3 linked regions of the Plantactinospora soyae genome follow. The protein of the gene in region 1 interacts with the protein of each later gene in a pairwise test. Links are inferred from orthologs where the notes say so. Each region holds a gene or a part of one and is shown in the gene's direction. Other genes may lie near its edges.

Evidence for each region.
Region 2: the proteins of dnaE (region 1) and rplL interact in binary tests that used the Escherichia coli proteins (3 or more experiments, as listed by UniProt). The link is inferred for Plantactinospora soyae from one-to-one orthologs.
Region 3: the proteins of dnaE (region 1) and H4W31_RS03610 interact in binary tests that used the Escherichia coli proteins (3 or more experiments, as listed by UniProt). The link is inferred for Plantactinospora soyae from one-to-one orthologs.

The regions. Positions count from the first base shown.
Region 1 is NZ_JADBEB010000001.1:9,070,084-9,074,351, reverse strand. Bases 145-4,264 are described here. They hold dnaE (DNA polymerase III subunit alpha), read left to right. Parts: upstream 145-524; coding sequence 525-4,064; downstream 4,065-4,264. Other genes in these bases: H4W31_RS39550 (DUF2567 domain-containing protein), read left to right, coding at 4,235-4,264. In the rest of the region: more of H4W31_RS39550, read left to right, coding at 4,265-4,268. UniProt on the Escherichia coli protein: DNA polymerase III is a complex, multichain enzyme responsible for most of the replicative synthesis in bacteria. This DNA polymerase also exhibits 3' to 5' exonuclease activity. The alpha chain is the DNA polymerase catalytic subunit.
Region 2 is NZ_JADBEB010000001.1:913,375-916,441, reverse strand. Bases 149-3,067 are described here. They hold rplL (50S ribosomal protein L7/L12), read left to right. Parts: upstream 149-1,375; coding sequence 1,376-1,759; downstream 1,760-3,067. Other genes in these bases: rpoB (DNA-directed RNA polymerase subunit beta), read left to right, coding at 2,419-3,067; rplJ (50S ribosomal protein L10), read left to right, coding at 775-1,314; H4W31_RS04020 (hypothetical protein), read left to right, coding at 149-444. Also shown: more of H4W31_RS04020, read left to right, coding at 1-148. UniProt on the Escherichia coli protein: The binding site for several of the GTPase factors involved in protein synthesis (IF-2, EF-Tu, EF-G and RF3). Is thus essential for accurate translation.
Region 3 is NZ_JADBEB010000001.1:826,373-829,507, forward strand. What follows is about bases 15-3,001. They hold H4W31_RS03610 (pyridoxal phosphate-dependent aminotransferase), read left to right. Parts: upstream 15-913; coding sequence 914-2,089; downstream 2,090-3,001. Other genes in these bases: H4W31_RS03605 (MmpS family transport accessory protein), read left to right, coding at 15-872; glmM (phosphoglucosamine mutase), read right to left, coding at 2,147-3,001. In the rest of the region: more of H4W31_RS03605, read left to right, coding at 1-14; more of glmM, read right to left, coding at 3,002-3,135. UniProt on the Escherichia coli protein: Shows aminotransferase activity with methionine and histidine as substrates, and to a lesser extent also with phenylalanine.

The DNA.
Region 1 (4,268 bases):
ATCGGGTCGGCCGGTCCCGGGTCGGCCGGTCCCGGGTCGGCCGGTCCCGGGTCGGCCGGTCCCCGGGCCGTGTCCCCGCCGAGTTCCGGGCCGTGTCGGCACCCGGACCCTGCTCACCTGCGGCGTCCCCGCCGAGTCCCGGGCCGTGTCCCCGGCCGGGTCGACCGGTTCCGGGACGCGCTTCCGGCCGGGCCGGATCGTCCCGCTGTCCGGTCCGGATCAGGGCACCGTCCGGGCCGGAACGGTGGCGTCGGTCGGCGTGTCGCGGGCGGGATGTGGGACAGCTCGCGACGGCGGGTGTGGCCCCTAGAGGCCGGACGATCCGGGGACTAGGCTCGGGGGCCGGCGGTGGCGCTTCGCCGGGGACGGTGTCCTGCCGTAGGGCATGGATCGTGCCGTTCCGGCTGCGTACGCCAGGTGCGGCGGTGGTGCCGTGGGGGATGCGTCGCTGGGTGACCGGTAGCCGCCGTCGACCGGTGGGTTGGCGGGTCGGCCGGCAGCCGCGTGAGGGAAGGGGGCCCTGGGTGTCTGACTCGTTCGTGCACCTTCATGTGCACACCGAGTACTCGATGCTCGACGGGGCGGCCCGACTCAAGGAGTTGTTCGCCGAGACGGACCGGCTCGGCATGCCGGCGCTGGCGATGACCGACCACGGCAACCTGTTCGGCGCGTACGACTTCCACAAGCAGGCCACGGCCGCCGGGGTCAGACCGATCATCGGCAGTGAGATCTATCTGACTCCGGGGACGGACCGTCGGGACCGGACCCGGGTCCGCTGGGCCGACGGCGGCGAGAACGACGTCTCCGGCGGTGGCGCGTACACCCACATGACGATGCTGGCGGCGGACGCCGAGGGGCTGCGGAACCTGTTCCGGTTGCAGTCCCGGTCGAGCCTGGAGGGCTACTTCTACAAGCCGCGCGCCGACCGGGAACTGCTGCACGAGTACGGCAAGGGCATCATCGCCACCACCGGCTGCCCGTCCGGCGAGGTGCAGACCTGGCTGCGGATCGGCAACTTCGAGAAGGCGTGCGAGTCGGCGTCGGAGTTCCGGGACATCTTCGGGGCGGACAACTACTACCTCGAGGTGATGGACCACGGGCTCGACATCGAGACCCGGATCCGGCAGGACCTGATCCGGCTGGGCAAGAAGCTCAACCTGAAGCCGGTGGCCACCAACGACCTGCACTACACGTACGCCAAGGACGCGGACGCGCACGAGGTGCTGCTCTGCGTGCAGTCCGGGTCGACGATGGCCGACCCGAAGCGGTTCAGGTTCGACGCCCGGGACTTCTATCTGAAGTCGCCGGCCGAGATGCGCGCACTCTGGGACGCCGAGGTCCCCGGGGCCTGCGACAACACCCTGGAGATCGCCGAGAAGATCGGCGACTACTCGACGGTGTTCGCCTCGCGCAACCTGATGCCGCAGTTCCCGATCCCGGCCGGGGAGACCGAGGAGACGTACCTCCGCAAGGAGGTGCTGCGCGGGCTGGAGCGGCGGTTCCCGGGCGGCATTCCGGAGGACCGCCGCAAGCAGGCCGAGTACGAGCTCGACGTGATCATCACGATGGGCTTTCCGGGCTACTTCCTGGTCACCGCCGACCTCATCGCGTACGCCAAGCGGGAGGGGATCCGGGTCGGACCGGGCCGTGGCTCGGCGGCCGGCGCGCTGATCGCGTACGCGCTGGGCATCACCGAACTGGACCCGATGGCGCACGGCCTGCTCTTCGAGCGGTTCCTCAACCCCGACCGCGTCTCGATGCCCGACATCGACATGGACTTCGACGAGCGTCGGCGCGGTGACATGATCCGCTACGCCACCGAGAAGTACGGCGAGGCGCGGGTCGCGCAGATCATTACGTACGGCACGATCAAGGCGAAGGCGGCGATCAAGGACGCGGCCCGGGTCCTCGGCTACCCGTTCGCGATGGGTGACCGGATCACCAAGGCGATGCCCCCGGCGGTGATGGGCAAGGACATCCCGCTCGGCGGCATCTTCGACCCGAACCACCAGCGTTACCAGGAGGCGGCCGAGTTCCGCCAGCTCTACGACGGTGACGCCGAGGTGGCGAAGATCGTCGACACCGCCAAGGGGCTGGAGGGGCTCAAGCGGCAGTGGGGCGTACACGCGGCCGGCGTCATCCTGTCCCGGGACCCGCTGCTCGACGTGCTGCCGATCCACAAGCGCGAGCAGGACGGCTCGATCATCACCCAGTGGGACATGGGTGCCTGCGAGACCATCGGCCTGCTCAAGATGGACTTCCTGGGCCTGCGCAACCTGACCATCATGGACGACGCGCTGGACGCCATCCGGGACAACCGGGGGATCGACCTGGTCCTGGAGGACCTGCCGCTGGACGACAAGGCGACGTACGCCCTGCTCGGCCGGGGCGACACCCTCGGGGTGTTCCAGTTCGACGGCGGCCCGATGCGGGCCCTGCTCCGCTCGATGGCACCGGACAACTTCGAGGACATCTCGGCCGTCGGCGCGCTCTACCGGCCCGGCCCGATGGGCGCCAACGCGCACAACGAGTACGCCGACCGGAAGAACAACCGCAAGCCGGTGGTGCCGATCCACCCCGAGCTGGCCGAGTCCCTCTCCGAGATCCTGGGCGACACCTACGGGCTGATCGTCTACCAGGAGCAGGTGATGGCGATCGCCCAGAAGGTCGCCGGGTACACCCTCGGCGCCGCGGACCTGCTCCGCCGGGCGATGGGCAAGAAGAAGAAGGAGATCCTCGACAAGGAGTTCAAGCCGTTCGCCGCCGGCATGAAGGCCAACAACTACAGCGACGCGGCGATCAAGACGCTCTGGGACATCCTGGTCCCGTTCTCCGACTACGCCTTCAACAAGGCGCACAGTGCCGCGTACGGGGTGGTCTCCTACTGGACCGCCTACCTGAAGGCCAACTTCCCGGCCGAGTACATGAGCGCGCTGCTGACCTCGGTCGGCGACGACAAGGACAAGTCGGCGGTCTACCTCGCCGAGTGCCGGCGGATGGGCATCAAGGTGCTGCCGCCGGACGTCAACGAGTCCAACGCCCGGTTCGCCGCCGTCGGCACCGACATCCGGTTCGGGCTGGCCGCCGTCCGCAACGTCGGCACGAACGTGGTCGAGTCGATCCGCCGCTCCCGCAAGGAGAAGGGCCGGTTCACCGACTTCTACGACTACCTGCGCAAGGTCGACGCCGTCGCCTGCAACAAGAAGACGATGGAATCGCTGATCAAGGCCGGCGCCTACGACTCGCTCGGGCACACCCGCAAGGGGCTGCTCGCCGTACACACCGACGCGATCGACTCGTTCATCGCGCTGAAGCGCAACGAGGCGGTCGGCCAGTACGACCTGTTCGGCGACGCCTTCGGTGGCGGTGGCGACGGTGGTGCCGGCGGCGGCATGGTGGTCACCCCGCCGATCCCGACCACGGAGTGGGACAAGACCGACCTGCTCACCTTCGAACGGGAGATGCTCGGCCTCTACGTCTCCGACCATCCGCTGTTCGGCGTGGAGCACGTCCTCGCCGCCGCCGCGGACATGTCCATCGCCACGCTCGCCGAGGAGGGCGCGGTCAGCGACGGTGCGGTGGTGAACCTGGCCGGCATCCTCTCCGGGGTCCAGCGACGGATCACCAAGCAGGGCCGGGCCTGGGCGTCGGCCACCCTGGAGGACCTCGGCGGGGCGGTCGAGGTGCTGTTCTTCCCGAACACCTACGAACTGGTCGGCCAGTACATCGCCGAGGACGCGATCGTCGTCGTCAAGGGCCGGGTCGACCGCCGGGACGATCAGCCCCGGATGATGGCCATGGACCTCTCCATGCCGGAGATCACCGCCGCCGACGAGGTCAAGCCGATCGTCCTCGCCCTTCCGCCGTCCCGCTGCACCCCACCTCTGGTCGAACGACTCCGCGAGGTGCTGACCAGCCATCCCGGCTCGGCCGAGGTGCACGTCAAACTGATCAACGGCTCCCGGGCCACCCTGCTCCGGCTCAGCCCCCTCCGGGTGGCCCCGACCACCGCGCTGATGGCCGACCTCAAGGCCCTGCTCGGCCCCAGCGCCGTCGCCGGCTGAGGTGCAAGGAAGGGCCCCTTCCTATCGCTTTCTGTATAGGAAGGGGCCCTTCCCAACATCCGGGCTGCCGGGGCGCCCGGGTGACGGCGAGGGCTCCGGATCACCCCTGTCCTGAGCCGTTCTCCGGATCCGGGCCCCGGCCGGTCCACCCCGCCTGAGAGGATCATCCGGTGAGCCCGGCAAACTCCCATCCCGAAGGCCCGC
Region 2 (3,067 bases), 8.2 Mb from region 1 along the record:
GAACTGGCCGCGGGCGTACTCGCCGCCGTGGTGGCCGGGTTGGCCTTCGCGCCGGTCGCGTTGCTCGTACCCTGGCTGGTCGGCGGGGTCACCGGGCCGGAGCGGACCGGCGACCTGCCGATCCTCCTGGGGCTGGGGGTCGGGCTGTGGGCGTACCTGCTGGTCCTGCCGGCGGCGATCGCCCTGGGCGCGCTGGCCAGCCGGGCGGCGACGGCGAGCCCGCTCTACGGGGTGGCCGTCCTGGTCGGCGGGGTGGTCGGGGCGTTCGTGTTCGGCCTGAAGACCTCGGTGGTGCCCTGGCTCGCGCCGCCGGTGCTGGCGACCGCCCGGGCGAGTACGACGGGCCCGACGGCGGGCACGCTGGCGCTGCTGACGGCACACGCCCTGGCCTGGAGCGCCGTCGCGCTGGCCGGCTACGCCTGGTTGCGCCGTCGACGGGCGTGACCGGGACCACCTCGGGTGATTTGGCCGTCACCCGGGGCGTACCGTAGGCTGTGATTCTGTCCGCGCTTCTGCGGGCGGAAATCGTATTCACCCAGAGACCGCTGGTCACCGTGCTTCGGCACGGTCGAAGGTCCCGTTGGACGGGACGGCCCGCGCAGGGCGAGACGGATAGCGTGCCAGGTCATGATCACATGATCTTCCCGCCCCGTGCGCCGTGCGCCGGGGCGTCTCTCGTTGTGGCGGAGCCTCCGACGCACCCGTTGCCCGATCGAGCCGCAGGGCCGATCGGTGTCGGTGGTGACCAGCCTGGAGCAATGAGAGAGGAGGGACATGGCGGACAAGCCGGTTCGGGCTGACAAGGCCACCGCCGTCGCCGAGCTCACCGAGTACTTCCGTAACTCGGGTGCCACCGTGCTGACCGAATACCGTGGTCTGACGGTTTCCCAGCTGACCCAGTTGCGTCGCACGCTCGGTCGGGACACGACCTACGAGGTTGCGAAGAACACGCTGGCGAAGCGTGCCGCGACGGATGCTGGCATTGCCGGCCTCGACGAGCTGTTCACCGGTCCTACCGCGCTGACTTTCGTCTCCGGGGACGTGGTCGAAGCGGCGAAGGGTCTGCGGGAGTTCGCGAAGGCCAATCCGAAGCTCGTCATCAAGGGTGGCGTCTTCGAGGGCCGGGCGATCACCGCGGACGAGGTCAACAAGCTTGCCGACCTTGAGTCCCGTGAGGTGCTGCTGGCCAAGCTGGCCGGCGCGATGAAGGGCAGCCTGAGCAAGGCCGCTGCCCTGTTCCAGGCGCCGCTGGCGCAGACCGCCCGCTTGGCGGCTGCCCTGCAGGACAAGCGTGAGAAGGAGGGGCAGGCCTGAGGCCAGCCCGTCCGATACCCCGATATTCGTGTAACAGATCTACGAAAGGACGCCAGACATCATGGCGAAGCTCAGCACCGACGAGCTGCTCGACGCGTTCAAGGAGATGACGCTGATCGAGCTGTCGGAGTTCGTGAAGCAGTTCGAGACGACCTTCGACGTCACCGCCGCGGCGCCGGTCGCGATGGCCGCCGCCGGTGGCGCTGCCGCGCCGGCCGAGGCCGAGCCGGAGCAGGACGAGTTCGACGTCATCCTCGACGCCGACGGTGGCAAGAAGATTCAGGTCATCAAGGTCGTCCGCGAGCTGACCGGCCTGGGCCTCAAGGAGGCCAAGGACCTGGTCGAGGCCGCGCCGAAGGCCGTCCTGGAGAAGGCCAACAAGGAGACCGCCGACAAGGCCAAGGCCAAGCTCGAGGCCGAGGGCGCCAAGGTCACCCTCAAGTAGGTTCGCACCACGTCATCCGTCCCGGCCCGATCCTTTCGTCCCCGCTCCGCCGAGTGGGACCCGACGGGGAACGGGCCGTGGCGGGTGTCCGCGTCGGGTCGAGTGAGCTGACGCACAGGAATTCGCCACGGGCGGTGATCCGGCGCCGGATCGCCGCCCGTTCCCGTCCGCTGACAGCCTGCGACCGTCGATGATCAGGGCTTTGGCGCCTCCGACCGTGGTCGTACGGCCGCCCGGGCGGCCGCCGCGGGATGGCGACCCGGGTAAAGACGTTGTCCGACCCGGGCATCAGCCCTTGACGCGGCACGAAGCGGCAGGCACGCTGACATCAGCAAGACCTTCCGCGCTTGCGACGGCCGACACCTGGGTAAGAGCCGACGGCAGCACCACGAGCCGCTGGTATCAGACGGGCCTAGCGGGATGCGTGCGGGAACGTGTAAGCGCGCTCAGCGCGCGCCGACCGAGTGTCGGCGACACGTTCTGCAACGCCCTGCCGTGGTGGGCTGGACAGCGGTTAGCCGCTCGGCTACACTGCTAGTTTGCGCTGCCTTCCGACTTGACCCCTGCTCGGAATGTCCGATTGTGGATATTTGGAGTGGGGCCATTGGAGTGCACGCGTAACAGCCGTTCTGCAGCACCGGTCCTCGGAAGGACGCATCTTGGCAGCTTCCCGCCCTGCGAAGACCAGTCGTACGTCGAGCGCTTTCGCGCCCCGCCGAATTTCCTTCGGCAGGATTACCGAACACCTCGAGGTCCCCAACCTCCTCGCCATCCAGAACGAGTCGTTTGACTGGCTGGTCGGCAACGAGGGTTGGCAGGGCCGGTCGGCCGACGACCCGCACGCTCGATCGGGTCTCGCTGAGATCCTCGACGAGATCAGTCCCATTGAGGACTTCTCCGGCACTATGTCACTTTCCTTCTCCGCGCCCCGCTTCGACGAGGTCAAGGCCTCGATCGAGGAGTGCAAGGAGAAGGACCTGACCTACTGCGCCCCGCTGTTCGTGACCGCGGAGTTCACCAACAACACCACTGGCGAGATCAAGAGCCAGACGGTGTTCATGGGCGACTTCCCGATGATGACGCCCAAGGGCACCTTCATCATCAACGGCACCGAGCGCGTCGTGGTGAGTCAGCTCGTCCGGTCCCCGGGCGTGTACTTCTCCAAGGAGCCGGACAAGACCTCCGACCGCGACCTCTCCAGCGTCAAGGTCATCCCGAGTCGGGGTGCCTGGCTGGAGTTCGACATCGACAAGCGAGACACCGTGGGTGTCCGCATCGACCGTAAGCGCCGGCAGGCCGTCACCGTCC
Region 3 (3,135 bases), 8.2 Mb from region 1 along the record:
CAGGCCCCGGTTGGGGGCAGCCGCAGCAACCCGCCTACGGCCAGCCGCCACAGCAGCCCGGCTACGGCCAGCCCCCGCAGCAGCCCGGCTACGGCCAGCAGCCGCCGTACGGCCAGCCGCCACAGCAGCCCGGGTACGGCCAGCCGCCGCAGCAGCCCTACGGTGCCGGTCAGGCGTACCCGCCGCAGTCCGCTCCTCCGGCCACGCCTTACCCGACCAGCGGGGCGCCGAACCAGCAGGACGGCGGTTACGGGGTCTATCCGCCGCAGTCCGGCCCGCCCGGCCCCGACCCGTACGGCGCCACCCCCGGCTATCCGGGCTACCAGCCGGGGCAGCCGGGCGCTCCCGGTGGGCCGTTCCCGCCGGCACCGCCCAAGAAGAGCAACAAGACGATGATCATCGTAATCGTCGCGGTCGGGGTGGTCCTGGTCCTCGGCGCCTGCGTCGGGCTCTGCCTCGGCCCGTTCGCGGCGATGGACCGGCTCCAGAACAGCGTGGAGGACAGCCAGGGCTTCGACCCGCCGGAGATCACCTCGGTGCCGGAGCCGACCCGGGCGGGCAGCGGCAGCGGCACCTCCGGTAACTCCGGCAGCGGCCAGTCGGTGGTCTACGAGGTGACCGGCAGCGGACGCGCCGCACTGTCGTACACCGACCAGTCCGGCAAGCCCACCCACGCCACCTCGGTCGACCTGCCCTGGCGGAAGGAGGTCAGGATTCCGGCGGACCTGCCCAAGATCGTGACCGCGATCCGGACCGGCGGGGGCTCCGGCGACATCGCCTGCAAGGTCACGGTCGACGGCCAACAGGCCGCCACCAAGACCGGCAGCGGCGATTTCGCGGCCGTCACCTGCTCCGAGTTCAGCACGGGCTGAGCCGGGGCGGAACGCCTAGGGTGACGGGGGTGACGACGACGATGGACCCCGATCCCCTGGTACGCCGGATGCGCCCGTTCGGTACCACCATCTTCGCGGAGATGTCGGCGCTGGCGGTGCGCACCGGTGCGGTCAACCTCGGCCAGGGCTTCCCGGACACCGACGGTCCGGCCGAGATGCTGGCCGCGGCGGTCGACGCGCTGCGCGGCGGTCAGAACCAGTACCCGCCCGGCCCCGGTATCCCCGCCCTGCGCGCGGCGGTCGCCGCCCACCAGCGCCGGTTCTGGGACCTGGAGTACGACCCGGACGGCGAGGTGCTGGTCACGGCCGGGGCGACCGAGGCGATCGCCGCCGCGATCCTCGGACTCTGCGAGCCGGGCGACGAGGTGGTCTGCTTCGAGCCCTACTACGACTCGTACGCGGCGTCGATCGCGCTGGCCGGCGCGGTCCGCCGGCCGGTGACGCTCCGCCCGACCGACAACGGCCGGTACGCGTTCGACCCGGCGGAGCTGCGGGCCGCGTTCGGCCCCCGTACCCGGCTGGTCCTGCTCAACTCGCCGCACAATCCGACCGGCAAGGTCTTCGACGCCGCCGAACTCGCGCTGATCGCCGAACTCTGCCAGGAGTACGACACCTACGCGGTCACCGACGAGGTGTACGAGCACCTGGTCTTCACCGACGCCGACTCCGGGCACGTCCCGCTGGCCGGCCTGCCCGGCATGTGGGAACGCACCCTGCGGGTGTCCTCGGCCGGCAAGACGTTCTCCTGCACCGGCTGGAAGATCGGCTGGGCCAGTGGGCCGGCCCGACTGGTCGCCGCGACGATGCGGGTCAAGCAGTTCCTGACCTTCGTGAACGGGGCGCCGCTGCAACCGGCGGTCGCGGTGGCGCTGGCCCTGCCGGACAGCTACTACGACGGGTACCGGGCCGATCTCCAGACCCGGCGGGACCAGCTCGTCGGCGGGCTGACCGAGGCCGGTTTCGGGGTGCTGTCCCCCGAGGGCACCTACTTCGTCACGGCCGACATCACCGCACTGGGCGGTCGGGACGGCATGGAGTTCTGCCGCGCCCTACCGGAGCGCTGCGGCGTGGTGGCCGTACCCACGCAGGTGTTCTACGACGATGCCGAGGCGGGACGACGGCTGGTCCGGTTCGCGTTCTGCAAGCGCCCGGAGGTCCTGGCCGAGGCCGTCACCCGACTGCGGGCGCTGACCTAGGCCCCGCCACCGGAACCGGCAGCGCCGGCTCAGGCCGGAACGGGACTGGGCGCCGGCTCAGGCCGGAACGGGACTGGCGTTGCGTACCTCGACCGCGATCCGCTCCGCCACGTCCTGGGCCACCCGCACCGTCGGCGCCTCGACCATCACCCGGACCAGCGGTTCGGTGCCGGACGGCCGGAGCAGTACCCGCCCCGTCTCGCCCAGTTCCGCCTCGGCGCGCTCGACCGCACCGAGCACCGCCGGCGCTCCGGCCCCGACGGTACGGTCGGCGACGGGGACGTTGATCAGCACCTGCGGCAGCTTGGTCACCACTGCGGCCAGCTCGGCCAGGCTGCGACCGGTGGCGGCCACCCGGGACATCAGGTGCAGGCCGGTGAGGATCCCGTCGCCGGTCGTGGCGTACGCGGGCAGCACCACGTGCCCGCTCTGCTCGCCGCCGAGCGCGTACCCGGAGGCCCGCAGCTCCTCCAGGACGTACCGGTCGCCGACCTTGGTCTCGATGAGCCGGATGCCCTCGGCCGACATGGCGAGCCGAAGACCCAGGTTGCTCATCACGGTCGCGACCAGGGTGTCCTGGGTCAGGGTCCCGGCGTCCCGCATGGCCAGGGCCAGGATCGCCATGATCTGGTCCCCGTCCACCTCGGTGCCGTCGGCGGCGACCGCGACGCACCGGTCGGCGTCGCCGTCGTGCGCGATGCCCAGGTCCGCACCGTGCTCCAGCACCGCGGCCTGGAGCGCGTCGAGGTGGTTCGACCCGCACTCGTCGTTGATGTTGAGGCCGTCCGGCTCGGCGTGGATCGAGATGACCTCGGCGCCCGCCTCCTGGTACGCGACCGGGGCGACCTCCGCGGCCGCGCCGTTCGCGCAGTCGACGACGATCTTCAACCCGTCGAGCCGGTGCGGAACCGTGCCGACCAGGTGCTGCACGTAGTGTTCGGCGCCGTCGAGCAGGTCGTGGACCCGACCGACCCCGGCACCGGTCGGGCGCTGCCAACCGGCCGCGCCGTTCGCCTCGACGGCGGCCTCGATCCGCATCTCGACCT